Regions from separate parts of the Nocardioides sp. NPDC006303 genome, predicted to be linked through region 2. Evidence: riboswitches for the same ligand, from Rfam matches in the RefSeq annotation. Region 2 holds a riboswitch; the other holds the start of a gene.
The links. Region 2 has a riboswitch for glycine ahead of gcvP (aminomethyl-transferring glycine dehydrogenase). Riboswitches for the same ligand answer to the same signal wherever they lie in the genome.
Positions count from the first base shown of each region.

Region 1: another riboswitch for glycine. It lies ahead of gcvT (glycine cleavage system aminomethyltransferase GcvT); the one in region 2 lies ahead of gcvP (aminomethyl-transferring glycine dehydrogenase).

Region 1 covers NZ_JBEXRR010000018.1:45,586-56,151, forward strand. Annotated here, with positions in the region: gene ABZY89_RS15550 (NUDIX hydrolase) at 1-324, shown strand, start outside; gene ABZY89_RS15555 (hypothetical protein) at 312-1,817, opposite strand; gene ABZY89_RS15560 (TetR/AcrR family transcriptional regulator) at 2,081-2,809, shown strand; gene ABZY89_RS15565 (WHG domain-containing protein) at 2,783-3,403, opposite strand; gene ABZY89_RS15570 (FBP domain-containing protein) at 3,462-3,947, shown strand; gene ABZY89_RS15575 (L-serine ammonia-lyase) at 4,183-5,589, opposite strand; gene gcvH (glycine cleavage system protein GcvH) at 5,638-6,009, opposite strand; gene gcvT (glycine cleavage system aminomethyltransferase GcvT) at 6,018-7,121, opposite strand; glycine riboswitch at 7,279-7,374, opposite strand; gene ABZY89_RS15590 (GTP-binding protein) at 7,454-8,491, shown strand; gene ABZY89_RS15595 (hypothetical protein) at 8,462-9,286, opposite strand; gene ABZY89_RS15600 (Crp/Fnr family transcriptional regulator) at 9,302-9,982, opposite strand; gene ABZY89_RS15605 (LacI family DNA-binding transcriptional regulator) at 10,126-10,566, opposite strand, start outside.
Region 2 covers NZ_JBEXRR010000062.1:8,801-19,366, forward strand. Annotated here, with positions in the region: gene ABZY89_RS28030 (SMC family ATPase) at 1-772, shown strand, start outside; gene gcvP (aminomethyl-transferring glycine dehydrogenase) at 994-3,879, opposite strand; glycine riboswitch at 3,957-4,047, opposite strand; gene ABZY89_RS28040 (MerR family transcriptional regulator) at 4,128-4,745, opposite strand; gene ABZY89_RS28045 (MFS transporter) at 4,891-6,297, opposite strand; gene ABZY89_RS28050 (helix-turn-helix transcriptional regulator) at 6,440-7,276, shown strand; gene ABZY89_RS28055 (bifunctional nuclease family protein) at 7,289-7,756, opposite strand; gene ABZY89_RS28060 (MerR family transcriptional regulator) at 7,821-8,573, opposite strand; gene ABZY89_RS28065 (FHA domain-containing protein) at 8,577-9,059, opposite strand; gene gcvH (glycine cleavage system protein GcvH) at 9,173-9,559, opposite strand; gene ABZY89_RS28075 (DUF881 domain-containing protein) at 9,653-10,566, opposite strand, start outside.

The sequences.
Region 1 (10,566 bases), on a different contig from region 2:
GACGGCGAAGAGCTGCACGTCGCTGCGCTGCGTGAGGCCGAGGAAGAGACCGGTTGGAGGCCACGCACGATCGAGAAGTTCCTCGAGTTCCAGCCGTTGGTCGGGACCGTGGACCAGCCGAACATCATCTACCTCGCGCGAGGAGCCACGGACACCGGCGGGGCTCCCGATGTGAACGAGACCGACACGGTCCGCTGGATCCCCCTGGACGAGATCGAGGGGTTGATCGCCGAGGGCAAGATCATCGGGGCTGGCTCGGTCGCGCCGTTGTACAAGTTGCTGCTGGCTCGCGCCGAGGGGAAGCTTCGGGCTCAGGAGGCCTGAGCAGGCGCCAGGAGATGCATGAACTCCTGAACCGTCGTCAGCCCCGCGTGAGGTGCGAGCCTGCTGGCGAGGTCGCGCAGGTAGTCGCGCGACCGCTCTGACTTCAGATCGACCGCTGCCTTCGCGGCGTCGACGGCGATCTCGGCGGCTTGCTCGACCTCGCCTGCCTGATGGTGAGCGCGGGCCAGGAGCGCCAGGTTGAACTGGCGGCCCCTGGCATAGGCACTGTCCATGTCCAAGGAGCGTTGCGCGAACGGTAGCGCGAGGTCTCCGCGGCCAAGCGCTGTGAAGCATTGGCCGAACTTCGCCGCCAGGTACGACTGGTCGAAGTAGCCCAGCCACTGAGGCGTGGCACTGTTCTCAGCCTTGTCGAAGGCACGTTCGGCACGGTCGAGAGCGACGGCACTCGCCGCCTGGTCACCGAGAACGGCATGTCCCTGCGCCTCCAAGACCGCCGCCTCCGCAGCGAGGGCTCCGATACTCGAATCTGTAGCAGCGCGTTCGGCAGCACGGGCAAGGTCGACCGCTTCCATCCCGTTTCGGAGATAGGCCGCCTGATGGCTCATCGCGGCGAGGATCTCCGCCCCGAGCGGACGGTCGTCCGCGGCAGCTGCCATCCGAAGCGCCTGGATGAGATAGCGCTGCGCCGTAGCGTGCCGGCCGATGTCGTAGGAGGTCCACGCCGCCAGCTGTGTCACTTGGGCCGCGACCGAGAGGAGGCGACTGCCCACCGCACGGTCGTAGCGTCCTTGGAGCAGGGCAGCGACGTCGGTGCTGAGGAAGCGTACGACGGCATCACGGACCTGGCCGCCACCGAACCTGTTGTCCACCTCGCGGAAGGCTCGCAGCATCTGGTGCACAAGCTCGACATCCGGTGTGCCGACGACTCGGGCGCCTGTGCCGACGGGGTCTGCGGCTGGCGGGGCGGTGAGCCATCTGAACGCTGGGATCGTGTACGCCGAGGCGCTGAAGCCTGCTCCCAGGAGGAAGTCACGGCGGTTCACGTCTTGCTGCCACATCGTCATCGCCTCGCCCAAGCTCAAGGACCAGTCGGGGTGGAAGTCGAGACCGTTGGTGGCGTGCCCGACCAAGGCGGGCGAGGTCGCCGACGCTCCAGGTCGAGCGAAGAGAGCCTGCTCGGCTCGGGACAGGTGGGTGAGGTCCAGGGCGTCGACCAGGTCCGCAGGAACACAGCCGTGACCGAAGGCGACCGCGAGACCGGCGAGCGCCTCGGGTGTCGGCTTGGTGCCGCCATAGGGCCAGTTCTCCCATTCGGAGATGCGGCTCTCGGTGACCGCGAGGCCCGGGTTGGCGACGCGGAACTCCTGGGCCAGACGCCATTGCGGCCAATCCAACGCGTATCGCCACGCGAGGCGTGGCCGCAGCCCGAACCGGTCCGCCATCCCAGCAGCCACCGCTGGCACCGAGAGTCCGGCGGCGAGCAACTCGTCGCGCACCCGGTCCCGCGATGCCTTCGCGCTTCGCGCAGCCATGTCCACCTCCCGAGCGCTGGCCGCCACCACTTCGTCCCTTGCACCTGGATGGAGGCTACCCGGGGTCAGCTCCATCGGGCGGCCCCAGAAGTCGCGGAAGGCAGATCTTCCATCGCCTGGAAGTTTCTGCGGAAGGTTCCGGAGAGAGCAGGGTCTTTAGGCCCGGTCCGAGTCAAGACTCGACTCATCCGGGCGGACGGATGGCCCTCGAAGCCACTTTCCGCCCGGACTCCAGCCACATCGGAAGCGACAGAGAGACTCGGATGTCATCGCTCAGCAAGGTCCGACCAGGCAGACCACGACTCATCCCGGACATCGGCGTGGGTACACCGCGCGAGCAAGTCTTGGAGGCGGCCGCACGCTTGTTCACGAGCAAGGGGTTCGCCGCGACCTCGACCCGTGAGATCGCCGAGACGGTCGGCATCCGGCAGGCATCGCTCTACTACCACTTCGCAGGCAAGGACGAGATCCTCGAAGCGCTGCTTGCCACGACGGTGAGGCCGACCCAGATGGTGGTCGAGGAGATCGTTGCCCTTGTCCCACCCGAACGCGTCGAGACCGCTCTGTGTCTGCTCGCACTGATCGACATCGACACCCTCGCGCAGGTGCCGCACAACGTGGGCGTTCTGTACCAACTGCCTGACGTCGTTTCGGCGACCAACCTCGACTACGCCAGCTTCCGTCAGGCCCACGGCGAGCTTGCTGAGGCGTACGCCGATCTCGGGTCCCGGGTTGCTGCCCGACACGGAGTGACCACCTCTCCCCCGGTGCTTGGCTCGATGTTGATCCAGCAGGTGGAGGGCGTCATCACCCTGCGTACTGACGGCAACGACGTCGACGGCGACCGCGCCATCGAGATCGCTGCCGGCTGCCTTCGTCTGTGCGGCTGCGATCCGACTGAGGTCAACGACGCCGTACGACGAGCGGCAGACATCCAGTCCCGCAACTCGCTGCATGATCGACGATCAGGCACGTGGCCGGAGTTGGACTGACAACTCCTGGAGAGTGCGGTCGAGGTCCTCGAGGATCTCGGGCCAGGTGGTCTCGCTCGATGGGTCGCTGTGGGCGAAGGTGCCGGCGAGCTCGAGGGTGATGTAGCCATGGATGAGGCTGGACATCAGGCGGACGGCGTACGTCTCGTTGGTCTTGGCGATGCCGTAGCTGCGGACGACGGCGAGGGCGAGGTCGGCGTTGCGGCGGCCGGCGGTGATGGCGGCAGTGACCGAGTTCGGGTCGTCTGCTGCCGGATCGGAGACGGGTGGGATGCGCTGGCGGGTGGTGGCGTCGTAGCGGCCGGGTGAGCGGCGGGCGAAGTCGCGGATGGCGTCGGCGTACGCGACGAGGAGGTCGCGGCCCTCCCCCGCGGCCATCGCGGTGCTCGTGGTGTCGGCGAGCTCGTCGAGGACGCACGCGGTGACGGCGGTGCGGAGGTCGGTGGCTCCGGAGATGTGGGAGTAGAGCGTCGGCGACCTGACTCCGAGATGCCGCGCGAGGACCGAGATCGTGACGGCGTCGAAGCCCAGCTCGTCGGCCAGGTCGGCGGCGGCCGCGATCACGGCGCTCCGGTTCAGCCCCGGACGGCCCATCAACAATCTCCCCAATAACGAATTGCCTAACTGTTGTAGGAAACCTAGCATGGTTGGCATGAAGCCGCTGACCGAGACCGACGTACGCGCATCGTTCGTCAACCTCACCAAGGGTGCGACCAAGCGTCTCAACCTCCCCGCTGACCTGGCCGAACGGCCGTGGGAAGACCTCGACTACCTCGGCTGGCAGGACCCGAAGGCGCCGCAGAACCACTACCTCGTCACCGAGCACGAGGGCCGGCTCTGCGGCATTGCCCTCCGCGCCTCGCGAGAGTCGCGAGGGCCGCGGAAGACGATGTGCGCGCTGTGTGCAACGGTCGGTGACGTCGCGCTGCTGGTCGCCTCCCGCGCCGGCCGCTCCGGGCAGGATGGCAACTCCGTCGGCACCTACATCTGCGCCGACCTCGACTGCTCCCTCAAGGCGCGCAACAAGCGCAAGCTCGACACCCCGGTCATCCACGAGACCCTCAGCGCCGAGCAGAAGGTCGATCGGCTGGTCGGCAACCTCGACTCGTTCGTCGCGCGGGTGCTCCGGCCTGCCTGACAGGCTCACCCCGAGCGTGTTCAGCTCTTTGGGTGTCGAGTGGCCCTGCTGGTCGAGCCGCCGGAGCCGCTAGGCGTAGGCGTGTCGAGCGTTGTATCGAGCTTGTCGAGATGACCAACACAGTCCCCTGTCGCGCTGGATGGGACTGTGTTGGTCTCGACACGCTCGGCCGCGGGCGGCCTCGCGGCTCGACCAGCGGGGCGATCAAGGCCGCGCGGTTCGACCACCGAGGGGCTCAGCACTCGATGACGTTGACCGCGAGACCGCCGCGGGAGGTCTCCTTGTACTTGACCTTCATGTCGGCGCCGGTCTCGCGCATGGTCTTCAGCGCCTTGTCGAGGCTGACCTTGTGGGAGCCGTTGCCGTTGAGGGCGAGGCGGGCGGCGTTGATGGCCTTCACGCTGGCTATGGCGTTGCGTTCGATGCACGGGATCTGCACCAGCCCGCCGACCGGGTCGCAGGTGAGGCCGAGGTTGTGCTCGATGCCGACCTCGGCGGCGTTCTCCACCTGCTCCGGGGTGCCGCCCAGCACCTCGCAGAGCGCACCGGCGGCCATCGCGCAGGCCGAGCCGACCTCGCCCTGACAGCCGACCTCGGCGCCGGAGATCGAGGCGTTCGTCTTGCACAGGATCCCGATGGCGGCCGCGGTGAGCAGGAACCGGACGATGCCGTCCTCGATCGCGGCCTCGTCGAGCCCGGCGGCCGGCGCCACGAAACGTACCCAGTAGTGCAGGACGGCGGGCACGATGCCAGCCGCGCCGTTGGTGGGAGCGGTGACGACCCGGCCGCCCGAGGCGTTCTCCTCGTTCACCGCCAGGGCGAACAGGTTGACCCAGTCCATGACCCGGAACGGGTCCTGGGCGCCGGCTCCGGACGCCAGGTCGCGGTAGAGCAGCGGTGCCCGGCGCGGGACCCGCAGACCCCCAGGAAGTACGCCGTCGCTGACCGGATCACGGTCGCAGCCGGCCTGCACGCAGTCGGCCATGACCCGCCAGATCTCCAGGAGACCGGCGCGGACCTCGTCGTGCGTACGCCAGGTCAGCTCGTTGGCGCGCATGAGGTCGGAGACCCGGAACCCTTCGCGCTCGCAGGTGCTGAGCAGGTCGGCACCGGTGGTGAAGGGGAACCGGACGCTCGAGTGGTCGGGCACGATCCGGGCTGCGCCGGACGCGTGCTCGTCGATGACGAAGCCGCCACCGACGGAGTAGTAGGTCCGCTCTCGGCTCACCTGCCCTGAGGCGTCGTAGGCGCTGAACACCATGCCGTTGGGGTGGCCCGGCAGGCTCTTGCGTCGATGCATCACCAGGTCGGTCTGGCTATCGAAGCGGATCGGCCGGTGACCGCCCAGCGACAGCTCCCCGCGCTCGCGGATGGCCGCCACCCGCCCGGACGAGGCCCGCGTGTCGACGGTCGCCGGCTCCTCCCCCTCGAGGCCGAGCAGCACCGCGCCCTCCGAGCCGTGCCCGTGCCCAGTCGCGCCGAGCGACCCGAACAGCTCGGCCTTCACCCGCGTGACCGCCTCCAGATGTCCGTCCTCGACCAGGCCGTCGACGAAGATCTTCGCGGCCCGCATCGGTCCGACGGTGTGCGAGGAGGACGGCCCGATCCCGATCGAATACAGGTCGAAGGTGCTCAAGGTCATCGCCACGACCTGGGTCGAGACGCCGCTGAGGTCAGCGGTCACGACGGTTCACTCCTCGATCAGAGCGTCGTACGCCGCGGCGTCGAGCAGCTCGGGAGCGCCCGAGACACGCATCTCGAAGAGCCAGCCGGCGCCGAACGGGTCGCTGTTGATCAGCGCGGGATCCTCGACGACGGCCGAGTTGATCTCGAGGATCTCGCCGTCGGCGGGCGCGAAGAGGTCGCTGACGGACTTCGTCGACTCCAGCTCACCGCAGCTCTCTCCCTCGGTGATCTTGCTGCCCACCTCGGGCAGCTCGACGAAGACGATGTCGCCCAGCGCCTCGGTGGCGAAGGCGGTGACACCGACGCGCGCGAGGTCGCCGCGGGTCTCGATCCACTCGTGCTCGGCGGTGTACGACAGGTGGGACGGGTTGCTCATGGCGGTGCTCATTTCTTGGAGTAGAAGGGAAGGTCGACGATCTCGGCGTCCTCGCGGCTGCCGCGCACGTCGACGTGGACCTTGGTGCCGGCAGCAGCGAGGTCAGGCCTGACGTACGCCATCGCGATGGGACGTCCGAGAGTCGGCGACGGGGATCCGCTGGTGACGGTGCCGATCTCGTCGCCGGTGGCAGGGTCCACGACGGCGTAGCCGGCGCGCGGGGAGCGGCGCCCGGCGGCGACCAGGCCGACGAGTACGCTGCGCGGGCCCTCGTCGCGGCGTACGGCCAGGGCTGCATCGCCGACGAAGCCGTCGGGCTTGTCGAAGGAGACGACCCGGCCGAGGCCGGCCTCGAAGGGCGTCGTCTCGCGGCTCAGCTCGTGACCGTAGAGCGGCATGCCGGCCTCGAGCCGGAGGGTGTCGCGACAGGCGAGCCCGGCAGGCACCAGCCCGAGCGGCGTACCGGCCTCGGTGATCGCCGCCCAGACAGCAGCGGCCAACGAGGGCGAACAGTAGATCTCGAAGCCGTCCTCCCCGGTGTAGCCGGTGCGCGCGAGCAGGACCTCGACCCCGGCGACCGTGCCGGCGTCGATGGCGTAGTACTTCAGGGAAGGTACGTCCAGGTCGGTCAGGGCCGCGACGATCGCCGCCGAGGCGGGCCCCTGGACCGCGATCAGCGCCCAGTCCGCGGAGGCGTCGCGGACCACGGCGTCGTACCCCTCGGCACGCTCGACCAGAGCCGGAGCGACCACATGGACGTTGCTCGCGTTGGCGACGACCAGGTAGCGCTCCTGCTCGAGACGGTAGACGACCAGGTCGTCGATGATGCCGCCGTCCTCGGCGCAGACCATCGAGTAGCGGGCACGGCCGATGCCGATCTTCGACGGCCGACCGACCAGGGCGCGGTCGAGTGCGCGTCCCGCCTCGGGGCCGGTCACCTCGATCTCGCCCATGTGGGACAGGTCGAAGAGGCCCGCGGTGGTGCGTACGGCATGGTGCTCGGCGGTCTCCGAGCCGTAGCGGACCGGCATGTTCCAGCCGGCGAAGTCGGTGAACGAGGCGCCGAGCGCCTGGTGGATCTCATGCAGAGGGGTAGGGACGGGTGAGGTCATTGTGCGGGAGGCTCCCTGCTGATGGGTGCCGTCAACCGCGGCACCCGTGGACGGGTGACCTCCCCGCTCTGTCATCGCTACCTGAGAGCTTCACCGCCCGAAGGCGATTTGCACCGTGGGTGCAGGATCCAGCGGATCCTGTCTTTCCAGAGGTCGCCTCACCACAGCGGTCATTGGGCCTGAGAGATTCTGGGGAGGTTTGCTCCTTCGGCGCCTCACCCGGGATGGGCAAGGACTCTCCCGCTGCGGTTCAAGTGGCGGATGTGAAGTTGTGCGGCAAACCTAGGTCTGCCCACCTCGGCCGTCAAGATCTGACGACCTACGATGGCCCGATGCCACCGACCAGCGCCAGCACCCGGGTCCCCGTGGTCATCCTCACCGGCCATCTCGGGTCGGGCAAGACCACGCTGCTCAACCATCTGCTGCGCCAGCCCGGCGCACGGGTGGGCGTGGTCGTCAACGACTTCGGTGACATCAACGTCGACGCCGGCCTCGTCACCGGGCAGGTCGACGAGCCGGCCTCGATCGCGGGCGGCTGCCTCTGCTGCCTGCCCGACGCCGGCGGCCTCGACGACGCGCTGGAGAAGCTGACCCACCCGCGGCTCGCGCTCGACGTCGTCATCGTCGAGGCCAGCGGGATCGCCGAGCCCGGGACGCTGGCCCGGCTGGTTCGGTTCAGCGGCGTCGAGCGGGTACGCCGCGGTGGGCTCATCGAGGTCGTCGACGCCTCGGCGTACTTCGACACTCTCGATGACGGCCGGGGCCCCGCGCCGGTCCGGTTCGCGGCCGCCTCCCTGGTCGTGATCAACAAGACCGACCTGGTGCCGGCTGATGACCGGGACGCGGTCCTGGCGCGCATCGAGCAGCGCGTGCGGGAGCACAACCCCGAGGTCCATGTGGCGTACGCCGTGGGTGGCCGGATCGACCCCCGGCTCGTCTACGACGCCGCGGTGCCCGAGGACCCGCCCGACGAGCTCCCGATCGCCGCGCTGCTGCGCGAGGCGGCCGCCTCGCACGAGGCTCATCAGCACGCCCGGGCGGTCACCGTGACGACCCCGGGCACCATCGAGCCGGCTCGACTGGTCGACCTGCTCGAGGAGCCTCCGGCGACGGCGTACCGGGTCAAGGGGACCATCGCGGTCGCGACCGGCCAGGGACCGCGCAGCTACCACGTGAACCTGGTCGGCCGCAGCGCCCATGTCGCCGCGGCCAGGCAGACACAAGACGCGACGAGCGAGCTCGTTGCCATCGGCCTCGATCTCGAGACCGACTCAGTCCGGCTGGACCTCACCCACGCCCTCGCCCCGGCCGAACGACCGAGCACCGAAGGTCTTCGCCGGCTACGCCAGCTGGTCCGGGTCAGTCTCTGACACCGAGCTCCATCCTCGGACCCGGTGGACGATCGCCGTCTTCGGGTGGAATCCGGAGGGCGGCCCGATCTCGAAGAGGTCGATCATCAGGAACAGCGGGTAGGTCGGAGCCTGGGGAAGACGTCGTACGACGAGGCCTTCGCAGCCGATGACGGTCTCCTGCCCGTCCCAGATCGCCGTCCAGGTGTGGGCCCGGGTCACATCGAACGGGACGGTGACCTCTGCCATGTCGGTGGTCAGGCGTGGGTCGTGGTGCGCCTTGACCCCGGAACGGGCGACCGTGGTCGCGCCGATCGCGTCCGCATCGATCTCGAAGATGCAGATCTCTCCGGAATCCTCACCGGCGAGATGCTCGGTGCCGATCAGCCATGCCGCGAGCATGCAGCCGTCGTCCCGGCCGGCGGCGACGGTCACGTCGACGCGACCGCGAGCAGGCGCGAACAGGAGCCGTTGCGGCGTCTCGGTCCGGACCAGGAGTCCGTCCTCCCGGTGACGGTGCGTTCCGCGTGCGGAGCCGACCGGACCGGAGTACGCGCCGGTCTGCAGGTTCGAGACCCTCAGGGGCGCGTCCTCGGGTCGCCAGTCGAGCTGGTCGGCCTCGATCCGCAGCTCGAGCGCACCCTGGACAAGCCGGTAGCGAGCCTCGGACCGCTCCGGCGTCGTCCAGTGCGGCAGATAGTGCGGGATCCACCACTGCTCGGACAGTCCGCCGGAGAAGTCTTCGTCGAGATCCGGCCGCCGGGCCGGCTGCAGAGGCAGCTCATCGTGCGGCGAGACCATGCTCGATGGTCTCACCCCGACGAGCAGAGCTCACCCGGCTCGGCGGACGATCCGTTCCATGTCGGTGATGATCACCGAACGAGACTCCAGCCGTACCCATCCCTTGGCCGCGAAGTCGGCGAGCGCCTTGTTGACCGTCTCCCGAGCCGCGCCGACGAGCTGCGCGAGCTCCTCCTGGGTCAGGTCGTGGCGTACGTGGAGGCCCTCCTCGGTCTGCTCCCCGAACCTCTCGGCGAGGTCGAGCAGAGCCTTCGCCACCCGGCGGGGCGCGTCAGCGAAGACCAGGTCACCGATCACGTCGTTGGCCCGGCGCAGGCGACCCGACAGCAGGGCGAGCAGCCCACGGGTCACGCTCGGGCGCCCGTCGAGCAGGCGCAGCAGGTCGTCGTGCGACAGCGAGGCGAGCTCGACCTGGTCGGTGACGGCCGTGACCGTGGAGGAGCGCCTACCGGGGTCGAAGAGCGACAGCTCGCCGAACACCTGGCCCGGCCCGAGGATCGCCAGCAGGCTGTCCTGCCCGTTGGCCGCGGCACGGCTCAGCTTCACCTTGCCGTCCACGACCGCGTAGAGCCGGTCGGCGGCGTCGCCCTCGTGGAACAACACCTCGCCGCGCCTGAGGCGTGTCTGATCCATCATCGCGAGCATCGCCGTCATCGACTCGTCGTCCAGCTCGCTGAAAAGCGGTGCGTGCCGAAGCACGTCTTGATCCATTACCCAGCCGCTCCTGTCATCCTTTTACCGAAGACATCAGCCTAGCCAGATCCGGGCCTTTGACAGCGGATGTGTGTCCCGCATCGCAGGCGCTTGGAGTGCGTTCTTCGCCACACTCGGCTCCCTCACACATGAGCATGCGATCAGGCGGGCCGCGGAGCGGCGGTGGTTCGACGTACCACCAGCTGGGTGTCCACCGTGACAGACAGCGCAGTGTCTTCCTCCTGCCGAAGCAGGCCGAGGAGCATCTGGGCGGTCAGCACGCCCTGCAGACGGGCGTCCTGCTTGATCGTGGTCAGGTGCAGGAGGGCGGCGTGTGGATGGTCGTCGATGCCGATGATGGAGATGTCTTCGGGAATCCGCAGACCGGCGTCCCGGATGGTGCGCATCGCACCGAAGGCGACTTCGTCGGAGTGGGCATAGACGGCGGTCGGGAGCTCAGCCACAGAGAGCAGCTGGGCCATCGCCGCAGCGCCCTGCTCGCCGCCCCAATCGGTGGTGACCACCAGCGATGGGTCGGGCTTGATCCCCGCGTCGGCCAGAGCGAGATGGTAGGCACGGCTTCGCCCGGAGGGTTGGCGGGG
Region 2 (10,566 bases):
GGCCGCCCGGGCGACCCTCGACTCCCCCGGCGCCGCCGAGATCCTGGCCACCGAGGAGCCGGACCTGCCGGCGCTCACCACCGCCCACCGCAAGGCCGCCGACGCCGCCGACTCGGCCCGCTCGGCGGCCGACACCGCCGCCAACCGGGCCGCCCGCCTCGACTCCCTGCAACGCGACCTGACCCGCGCGCTCTCGGCCTGGGCGCCCGTACGCGACGACCTCGAGGTCGCCGTCCGGATCGCCTCCTTCGCCGAGGGCAAGAGCAGCGACAACCAGCTTCAGATGAGCCTGTCGGCCTACGTCGTCGCCTACCGCCTCACCCAGGTCGTCGCCGCCGCCAACGAGCGGCTGGCGAAGATGAGCGACCAGCGCTACGCCCTGGAGCACTCCGCGGCCAAGGGTGCCGGCGACCGGCGCGGTGGCCTGGCGCTGATGGTCCGCGACGACTGGTCCGGCGAGTCGAGGGACCCGGCCACCCTGTCGGGCGGCGAGACCTTCGTGGTCTCCCTCGCCCTGGCGCTGGGCCTGGCCGACGTGATCATGAACGAGGCCGGCGGCCAGATGCTCGACACCCTCTTCGTCGACGAGGGCTTCGGCTCCCTCGACGCCGACACCCTCGACGACGTGCTCGACGTCCTCGATACCCTCCGCGAGGGCGGTCGCATCATCGGCGTCGTCAGCCACGTCACCGAGATGCGCGAGCGCATCCCCACCCAGCTCGCGGTGGCCAAGGGCCGAGAGGGATCCACTCTCCAGATCCACGCCACCTGACCCAGCCACGCCGAGAAGTCAGAATCTGGCACCGAGGCGTCAGTTCTTGACCGCGAGAGGTCAATTCTTGACGCCGAGAAGTCAGGTCGCTGGCGCGCCAGGCACCCGCACGGAGCCCAGGACCTCGCCACCCAAAAACTGACTCCTCGGCGCCGATTCTCGACCAATGGAGCTCAAGAATCGACGCCTCGGCGTCAGAAATCGACCTTTCGGCGGGAGGGTCACTCGGCGAAGGACTCGACGGGCGGGCAGGAGCAGACCAGGTTGCGGTCGCCGTAGGTGTTGTCGATGCGGGCCACCGGCGGCCAGTACTTGTCAGGGTCGATGCCGCGCGGGAAGACGGCCTCCTCGCGCGAGTAGGCGCGGTCCCAGTCCCCGACGAGGGCACGGGAGGTGTGCGGGGCGCCGCGCAGGACCGAGGTCTCGGCGGTCCAGTCACCCGAGGCGACCCGGTCGATCTCGCCCTTGATCGCGATCATCGCGTCGATGAACCGGTCCAGCTCGCCGAGGTCCTCGGACTCGGTGGGCTCGACCATGAGCGTGCCGGCGACAGGGAAGGACATCGTCGGGGCGTGGAAGCCGTAGTCGATGAGCCGCTTGGCGACGTCGTCGACGGTGACACCGGTCTCCTTCGTGATCGGCCGCAGGTCGAGGATGCACTCGTGCGCGACCAGGCCGGTCTCGCCACGGTAGAGCACCGGGAAGTGCTCGTTGAGGCGCGAGGCGACGTAGTTGGCCGACAGCACCGCTGCGGACGTCGCCCGGGTCAGACCCTCGGCGCCCATGAGCCGGACGTACGCCCACGAGATCGGCAGGATGCCGGCCGAGCCGTACGGAGCAGCCGAGATAGCGCCGATGCCCGAGCGCTTCGAGGTGTCCGGGTGCAGGGAGTGCGAGGGCAGGTAGGGCGCCAGGTGCGAGCGGACCGCGACCGGACCGACACCCGGACCGCCACCGCCGTGCGGGATGCAGAAGGTCTTGTGCAGGTTGAGGTGGGAGACGTCGCCACCGAACTCGCCGGGCTTGGCGTAGCCCAGGAGCGCGTTGAAGTTGGCGCCGTCGATGTAGACCTGACCGCCGGCCTCGTGCACCAGCGAGCAGACCTCGGTGATGCCCTCCTCGTAGACCCCGTGGGTCGAGGGGTAGGTCACCATGATCGCGGCGACGTTCTCGCCGTGGGCGTCGAGCTTCGCCCGCAGGTCGTCGAGGTCGACGGTGCCGTCCTCGGACGACTTCACGACCTCGACCTTCATGCCGGCCATCACGGCCGAGGCGGCGTTGGTGCCGTGCGCGGAGGAAGGCATCAGGCAGATCTTGCGGTGACCCTGGCCCTGCGCGTCCAGGTAGCCGCGGATCGCCATCAGGCCGGCGAACTCACCCTGCGAGCCGGCGTTCGGCTGGATGGAGACCTCGTCGTAGCCGGTGACCTCGGCGAGCCACCCCTCGAGCTCTCCGACGAGGCGCGTGTAGCCGGCGGCGTCCTCGGCGGGCACGAACGGGTGCAGGTCGGCGAAGCCGGGCAGCGAGATCGGCTCCATCTCGGTGGTCGCGTTGAGCTTCATGGTGCACGAGCCGAGCGGGATCATGCCCTTGTCGAGTGCGTAGTCGCGCGCGGCCAGCTTGTGCAGGTAGCGCAGCATCTGGGTCTCGCTGTGGTGCGCGTTGAAGACCTCGTGGGTGAGGTAGTCGGTGGTGCGCAGCAGGCCGTCGGGCAGCGCGCTGGCCGTGGTGCGGTCGATCTCGTCCAGGTCCGCACCAGAGACGCCGAAGGCGTTGAGCACGGCCGAGAGGGTCGAGCGGGTCGTCGCCTCCGAGGTCGAGATGCCGACGGTGTCGGCGTCCACGAGACGAAGATGTACGCCGAAGCGACGCGCCGCGGTGACGACATCGGCCGCCCGGCCGGGCACGGTGACACCCAGCGTGTCGAAGAACGTCTCCGAGACCAGCGGGAGCCCAGCCGACTTGAGCGCAGCGGCCAGGACGGCGGCGTAGCGGTGGGTGCGGGTTGCGATCGTCCGCAGCCCGGCGGGGCCGTGGTAGACGGCGTACATCGAAGCGCCGACGGCCAGCAGCACCTGCGCGGTGCAGATGTTGGAGGTCGCCTTCTCGCGGCGGATGTGCTGCTCACGGGTCTGCAGAGCGAGGCGGTACGCGGGCCGCCCCTCAGCGTCGACGGAGACACCGACGAGACGACCGGGCAGGTGCCGCTCGATCCCCTCGTGGACGGCCATGTAGCCGGCGTGCGGGCCGCCGTAGAAGAGCGGGATGCCGAAGCGCTGGGTGGAGCCGACGACGACGTCGGCGCCGAGGGTGCCGGGCGCCTCCAGGACGGTGAGAGCGAGCAGGTCGGCGGCGACCACGGCGAGCGCGCCGCGCTCATGGGCGGCGTCGATGACCGGCTTGAGGTCGGGCACGCGACCGGAGGCGCCGGGGTACTGCACCAGCACGCCGATCGCGTCGCCCTCGGGCAGGCCCTGCGAGAGGTCGGCCACGACGACCTCGAGGCCCATCGCCTCGGCGCGCACCTTCACGACCTCGATGGACTGCGGCAGGGCGTCGGCGTCGATGATGAACGGAGCCCTGCCATTTTTCTGGGTGACCTTGCGGTTGGCCCGGTGCACCAGCGCCAGCGCCTCGGCGGCCGCGGTGCCCTCGTCCAGGAGCGAGGAGTTGGCCACCGGCAGGCCGGTCAGGTCGCCGACCATGGTCTGGAAGTTGATGAGCGCCTCGAGGCGGCCCTGGGAGATCTCGGGCTGGTAAGGCGTGTAGGCGGTGTACCAGCTCGGGTCCTCGAGCACGTTGCGACGGATCACCGGCGGCGTCACGGTGGCGTGGTAGCCGAGCCCGATCATCGGTTCGCCGGGCTTGTTGGAGGCGGCGATCTCCCGGGCCAGCGACGCGACCTGCGCCTCGCTCAGCGCGGCCGGCAGGTCCAGCGACTCGACCGAGCGGATCCCGGCCGGCACCGCCGCGTCCATCATCGCCGCGACCGAGTCGTACCCGAGCCGTTGCAGCATCGTCGCCTCGTCGGCGGCCGAGAGTCCGACGTGGCGCTCCACGAACGGGGAGGCGGCGTCGAGCTCGGACAGAGTGGGCGTGTCGGACACAGTGGCTCCTGAGGGCATCTAAGACAACTCGTACGCCCTCCCCCTCTGTCACCGCATCTGCGCCGCTTCAGAGTTGCCTGGTCCGCACAGTCGTGGATGCCTGAGAGTTTCCGGGGAGGAATTGCCCCTTCGGCGCCCCTTCGAGAGGAGCTCTCCCGTGCGGGATGGTCAGCACCACCAGCATAAACGACTCGACCCCGTGGCCCCGCCTCTGCGGGTCCTCGGGGTCGAGTGTTACGTGACGTTTACTAGCCGGCGTTGCGCGCCGCGCGGCGGGCGGAGAGCTCGTCGGACATCGAGGCGACCTGCTCGCCGTCCTCGGCCGCACGCTCGCTGGGGAGCTCGGAGAGCGTGCCCTCGATCTCGCGCCAGACCCCACCGATGGCGATACCGAAGACGCCCTGCCCGCCCTGGAGCAGGTCGATGACCTCGTCGTTGCTGGTGCACTCGTAGACCGAGGCGCCGTCGCTCATCAGGGTGACGCGGGTCAGGTCGTCGGTGCCCCGCTCGCGCAGGTGCTGCACGGCAGCGCGGATCTGCTGCAGCGAGATACCGGCGTCGAGGAGTCGCTTGATGACCTTGAGGATCAGGATGTCGCGGAAGGAGTAGAGCCGCTGGGTGCCTGAGCCGGTGGCACCGCGCACGCTCGGCTCGACGAGACCGGTGCGGGCCCAGTAGTCGAGCTGGCGGTAGCTGATCCCGGCCGCGTTGCAGGCCGTCGGGCCGCGGTAACCGGTGTCGCTCGGCAAAGGCGAGACATCGTCGGTGAAGAGAAGGCCCTGCTCGTCAGCCTGCTCCGCCGCGCGTTGCGCGTCGTCGGCGCCGTGGCCGGGCTTCTGTTCGTGGTCGAACACGATGTCCTCCATCGTCTACTCCGTTGTGCGTAACTCCACTCGGGGAATGAACGGCTGCGGCGGGGGGACCACATCGTTGGAGTTACAACAGAGACAACTACAAGGTAAGCGTCGCAAGGGCCCTGGTCAAAGAACCCCCTCCGGCGTGTCGTCCAGCCTAACCCTCAAGTAGAGCATGAGGCTTTCGGCGCCCGGTTGTCGCGACCAGTGCCGTCAGCGCCAGTACCACGGCTCCGACGAGGAGGCAGACCCGCATCCCGGGAAGGGTGAGAATCCCGCTCGCGCCCGCTCCCAGACCGCCGAAGACGGCGACCGCGATCGCGCCGCCCGTCTGCCGAAACGTGCTCAGCGCACCGGTGGCGACACCGACCCGAGCGGGTTCGACGACGTCGATCAGATCTGCGGTGACGAGGGTGATCGCCAGCGCGCCGCCGGTGGAGAGCGGGACCAGCAGGACGAGGACCAGCCAGACCGGCGTGGTCGTCGAAAGCGGGAGCAGGGCGAGCATCCCCACCGCGAGGATCAGTTGGCCGCCGGCGATGAGCGGGCGCCGGCCCACGACGTACGCCAGGCGCGGTGCCAGCACGTTGGCGCAGGTGGTCATGGCCGCCGGGATGACGAACATCAGCCCCGCCGCGGCACCGCTCCAGCCCCGCACCTGCTGGTAGTAGAGCCCGAGCAGGAAGATCCCTCCGTAGAACCCGAAGTTGATGCCGAAGCCGGAGACCAGCGCGACCGCCGCCCTCCCCCGCGCCACCAGGCCGAGCGGCAGCACCGGCGCCGCCGAGCGGTGCTCCACCACGACGAAGGCGCCCGCCGCCGAGACCGATATCGCCGCCGCGAGCAGCGCGCCCGCGTGCCAGCCGCCGTGGCCGGCCTCGATGACGGCGTACGTCAGTGCCGCCAGCGCGACCACGGCCAGCGCCTGGCCCGGGAGGTCGAGCGGTGCCCGGCGCCGTACCGCCCGGATCCGCAGGCCGGCCAGCAGGGCCACGATCAGGATCCCGACCGGAACGTTGACCAGGAACACCCAGCGCCAGCCGGCGTACTCGCTCAGCAGGCCTCCGGCCACCGGTCCCAGCGCCATGGCCGCGGATCCGCCGATGGTCCACACGGCGATGGCCTGACCCCGGGCCCGCGCGTCGTCGTACGCCACCCGGACCAGCGCCAGCGACGCCGGCATCACCAGCGCGGCGGCAGCGCCCTGGAGCACCCGCGCCGCGATGAGCGCCGGCATCACCGGAGCGGCCGCGCAGGCCACGGAGGCGACGGTGAACAGCACCACCCCCATGGCGTAGGCCCGCACCGGGCCGACCCGGTCGGTCACCGCGCCAGCCGAGAGCATCAGCGCGGCGAACATCAGCGTGTACGCGTCCACGACCCACTGCAGCCCGGCCATCCCGCCGCCCAGGTCCCGGTGGAGATAGGGAAGCGCGATGTTCACCGCGGAGACGTCGACGGTGATCACGGTGAAGCCCAGGAGCGCGGCAAGCAACGCTCGAAAGCTCCCCGCAGGCGCCTCTGCCAGGCCTCCGCTCGACGCCTCGTGGGCAACTGCGGTCATCGTGCTCCTCCTCCAGGTCGTTGTCCCCGAAAGTCTGGTCTCGCCTCGCGCGCAGAGGCAGACCGCGCGATGCAGGGGTGTCACCAGGGGTGGGTGTGACACGGCCCCTCACCCGAGCCGGACCTGCGGCACACTGGTAGGGATGAGCGACATGGCTGCGACCGAGCTGGGGCGCTACCTGCGCGCCCGCCGGGCACGGGTGACCCCGGAGGAGGCAGGCCTGCCCGCCGGCACCGGCGTGCGGCGTACGCCTGGGCTGCGACGCGAGGAGCTCGCTGCCCTCGCGGGCGTGTCGGTCGACTACTACACCCGGCTGGAGCGAGGACGGGAGACCAACCCGTCGACGGCGGTCCTGGACTCGCTGGCCCGCACACTGCACCTCACCGGCGATGCCCATCAGCGCCTGCACGAGCTCGCGGAGGTCGCTTCGGGACGGTTCAGCGAGCCTCAGGCGACGACCGACACGACCGTACGCCCCTCGGTGCTCGCCATGATCGAGAAGCTACGACCGCTGCCGGCGTTCGTGTTCAGCAGGCACAACGACGCACTGGCCGCCAACAGGCCGGGCCGACGGCTCTACCCGGGGCTGTGGGAGGGCCCGCGGGAGCATCGGAACCTGACCCGCTACCACTTCCTCGACCCGGTGGGCCGACGCCTGCTCGACCCGTGGTACCAGACCGTGGCCAGCTCGGTCGCCCACCTGCGGGCCATCGGTGGCACCGACCTCGACTCACCCCGCTTGGCCGCGCTCGTGGGCGAGCTGCTGCTCAAGTCGCCGGAGTTCGCCGAGATGTGGGAACGCTACGACGTCTGCGAGCGAAGCGGTGGCACCAAGACGTTCGAGCATCCGCACGTGGGCCGGATGACGCTCACCTACGAGGTCATGCAGCTGGCCCGCACCGGCGGTCAGCGCCTGGTCGTCTACCAGGCCGAGGCCGACACCATCGACGAGAAGGCGATGCTCGCGCTCAGCGACTGATCTTGCCGAGCGTCAGTGGGACTCGAAGTCCTCGGGCGTGATCTCGTCGAGGAACTCGCGGAACTTCTCGATCTCGTCCTCCTGCTCGGCCGGAACGGCGAGCCCCGCCTCGTCGAGAACCTCGTCGGAGACCACGATCTTCGTCCCCGTACGCAACGCCAGCGCGATCGAGTCCGAAGGCCGAGCGCTCACCTCGACGCCCGAGGCGAAGACCAGGTTGGCGTAGAAGACCCGGTCGGTGACCGAGGTGATCTGCACCTCGGTCAGCTCGTTGCCGGTCGCCTCCAGCACGTCCTTGAGCAGGTCGTGGGTCAGCGGCCGCGGCGGCACCACGCCCTGCTGGGCGAAGGCGATCGCAGTGGCCTCCACCGCGCCGATCCAGATGGGCAGGTATCGCTCACCCGCCACCTCGCGCAACAGCACGATCGGCTGGTTGGAGGGCATCTCCACTCGGACTCCGAGCACATCGACCTCGCGCATGTCATCCACCCTACCCGTCTCCGGGTCGCGACAGCAGCCCGGTTGACCGGCGATGTGAACCGAGTCAGCGGTCGCGCAGTCCCGACTTCACCAAGGTGGCGTGCAGACGGACCGCCAGGGAGGCGATCTCACTCCCGATCTCCTCGGCCCGGCCCTGCGCTCCGGCGTTCCCGGGGCGCCGCAGCGGCGCCACGATCTGCTCGATGAGACCGACCTCGCGGTCGGCGGCGGCCTTCATGCCGCGCAGGTGACGAGGCTCGATGCCGAACTCGGCCAGCTCCTTGGCCGTGCGCGCGATCGCGAGAGCGTCGGTGTCGTAGTGACCGCTGCGCAGCGGCACCACCAGCGCCATCTTCTCCAGCTCGGTCAGCAGCGCGTCGTCGACCTCGGCCACCTTGAGGAGCTCGCGCCGCGAGATCCGCATGTTGTCCGTACGCCGGAACGACTCCGCCCCCGGCGCGCCGCTGGGCGTCAGGGCCACCGTCGGGACCGTGGGCACGGTCGGCTCGATCGCCGGCGGCTCGAGGCCACGGTCTATCGCGTCGAGGTGCTCGCCGATGACCTTGAGCGGCAGGTAGTGGTCGCGCTGCATCCTCAGGACGTAACGCAGTCGTTCCACATCGCGGCGGGAGAACTTGCGGTAGCCCGCGGGCGTACGCTCCGGCTTGATCAGTCCCTTGTCCTCGAGAAACCGGATCTTCGGGATGGTGACCGTGGGAAAGTCCGGACGCAGCTGATCCAGGACCTGCCCGATGTTGAGCCGCTCCCCCGAGTCGCTAGCCGGCCGTTGAGGGTCAGGCATCGCGGCGGCGGCCATCGGCTACGCCCCTTCGTGCCCGGCGTAGAAGACGAGCCGGAACTTCCCGACCTGGACCTCGTCGCCGTCCTTGAGGACGACCTTCTCGATCCGGTCGCGGTTGACGTAGGTGCCGTTGAGGCTGCCGACGTCGGAGACCTCGAAGGTGTCGCCGGTGCGCGCGAACTCCGCGTGGCGACGCGAGACGGTGACGTCGTCGAGGAAGATGTCGCTGTCCGGGTGACGACCCGCGACCACGGTGTCCTGGTCGAGAAGGAAGCGGCTTCCGGCACCGGGACCACGCTGCACGACGAGCATGCCGTTGCCCCGCGGCAGGGCCTCGACGGTGGCCGCCTCGACCGGGCTGAGCACCCGGTCAGAGGTGTCGGCGTCAGCCCCGAGCTGAATCGTCGAGGTCTGGTCGGTCCCGGTCAGGCTTACGCCACACTGCGAGCAGAACCGCGCTTCGTCGGGGTTCTGGCTGCCGCAAGCGGGGCACACGGACATTTTTGAGCTCCAGGTTCATCGAGGGCCGGGCACCTACCCTCAAGTGAACGTTGAGGGATGGTATCCGCAACCTATCAGGTCGGCCCAGGTGTTCGGTTGGGCTGCGCCAATAATTAGGCGTCGAGTGATGCCTCGTACGCCGCGGCGTCGAGGAGGCTCTCCAGCTCGGCAGGATCGGACGGCGTGACCTCGAAGAGCCAGCCACCGTCGTAGGGGTCGTCGTTGACCAGCTCGGGCGTGGCGTCGAGCGATGGGTTGACCGCAACGACCTCGCCGGAGATCGGCGCGTAGATGTCGCTGACCGACTTGGTCGACTCCAGTTCGCCGCAGCTCTCGCCCGACTTGATCGTGTCGCCGACGGTCGGCATCGACACGTAGACGATGTCGCCGAGGGCGTCCTGGGCGTAGTTGGTGATCCCGATCCGTACGGAGCCCTCGGTCTCGCCAGGGTTGCGCAGCCACTCGTGCTCGCTGGTGTACTTCAGGTCCTCGGGGTACACGGCCATCTCCTCATCAGGCGTACTGGTCTGGCCGCGGAAGATCGTCCCGCGAGCCGGTTGTCGAAACCCTACTGCGCCGCACCGACGAAACCTTCAGCGGGACACGGTGTGAATCGACTCGATGTCGATCTTCTCCTCCGACTCCACCTTTACCTCCGCGCCCTGCTCCTCGAGCTGGTCCTGCGGGCCCTGGTAGAAGTCGATCGCGCCGGCCAGCGTGTCGGGCGGGCCGATCACCTGGAGGCGGTAGGGCGGGCTGATCAGCTCGCCGCCGACGTTGAGCCCCTCAGCGGGCTGGCTGACCTCGATCGAGGACGACGCGACCAGGCGTACGGCCTCGCCGTCGGCCCCCTCGATCTCCATCGCCTCGGCACCGCTCGTACGCAGCTCCTCGATCAGGTCGAGGAGCGCGGTCAGCCGCAGCGGGTCGGCGCCGGGGTCGATCTCGATCGTGATGCCCGGACCGCTGACCGGCACCGTCCCGGCGATCACCCGCAGCGTGTCGACCTGCTCCTCGGCACGCTGGAGCGCGGTCTGCTGCTGGAGGGTCTGGTCCTCGAGCTCGTCCCGGGTCGCCTCGAGCTCCTCGATCTGCTCCTGGGCCTTCTGCGTCGTGCCCGCCAGGCCGGAGAGGATGTCGATCAGCTCCTGCTCGCGCAGACCGGCGTACGTCGAGTCCTCGGTGTTCGTCTGGACCTGCACCACCGCGGCGTAGCCGAGTACGCAGAGCAGGACCGCCACGGCCACCTGACCGCGCCGGAAGTGAGTGAGCGCGTCGAAGAGCCGCGCCCGGCCGACCAGCGGCGCCGGCTCCTCCTCGGGCTCGTCGGCCTCGTCGGCCTCATCGGCGTGTTCGGCCTTTTCGGTCTGCTCGTCCGCAGCCGAGTCCTCGACCGCGTCGGGCTCTGTGACCTCAGCGGGCTCGTCGGTCTTCTCGACGTCCTCGGCGGCCGGCTCCTCGGCCTCCGCCGACTCGACAGGCTCTACAGGCTCGGCAGCTTCAGCAG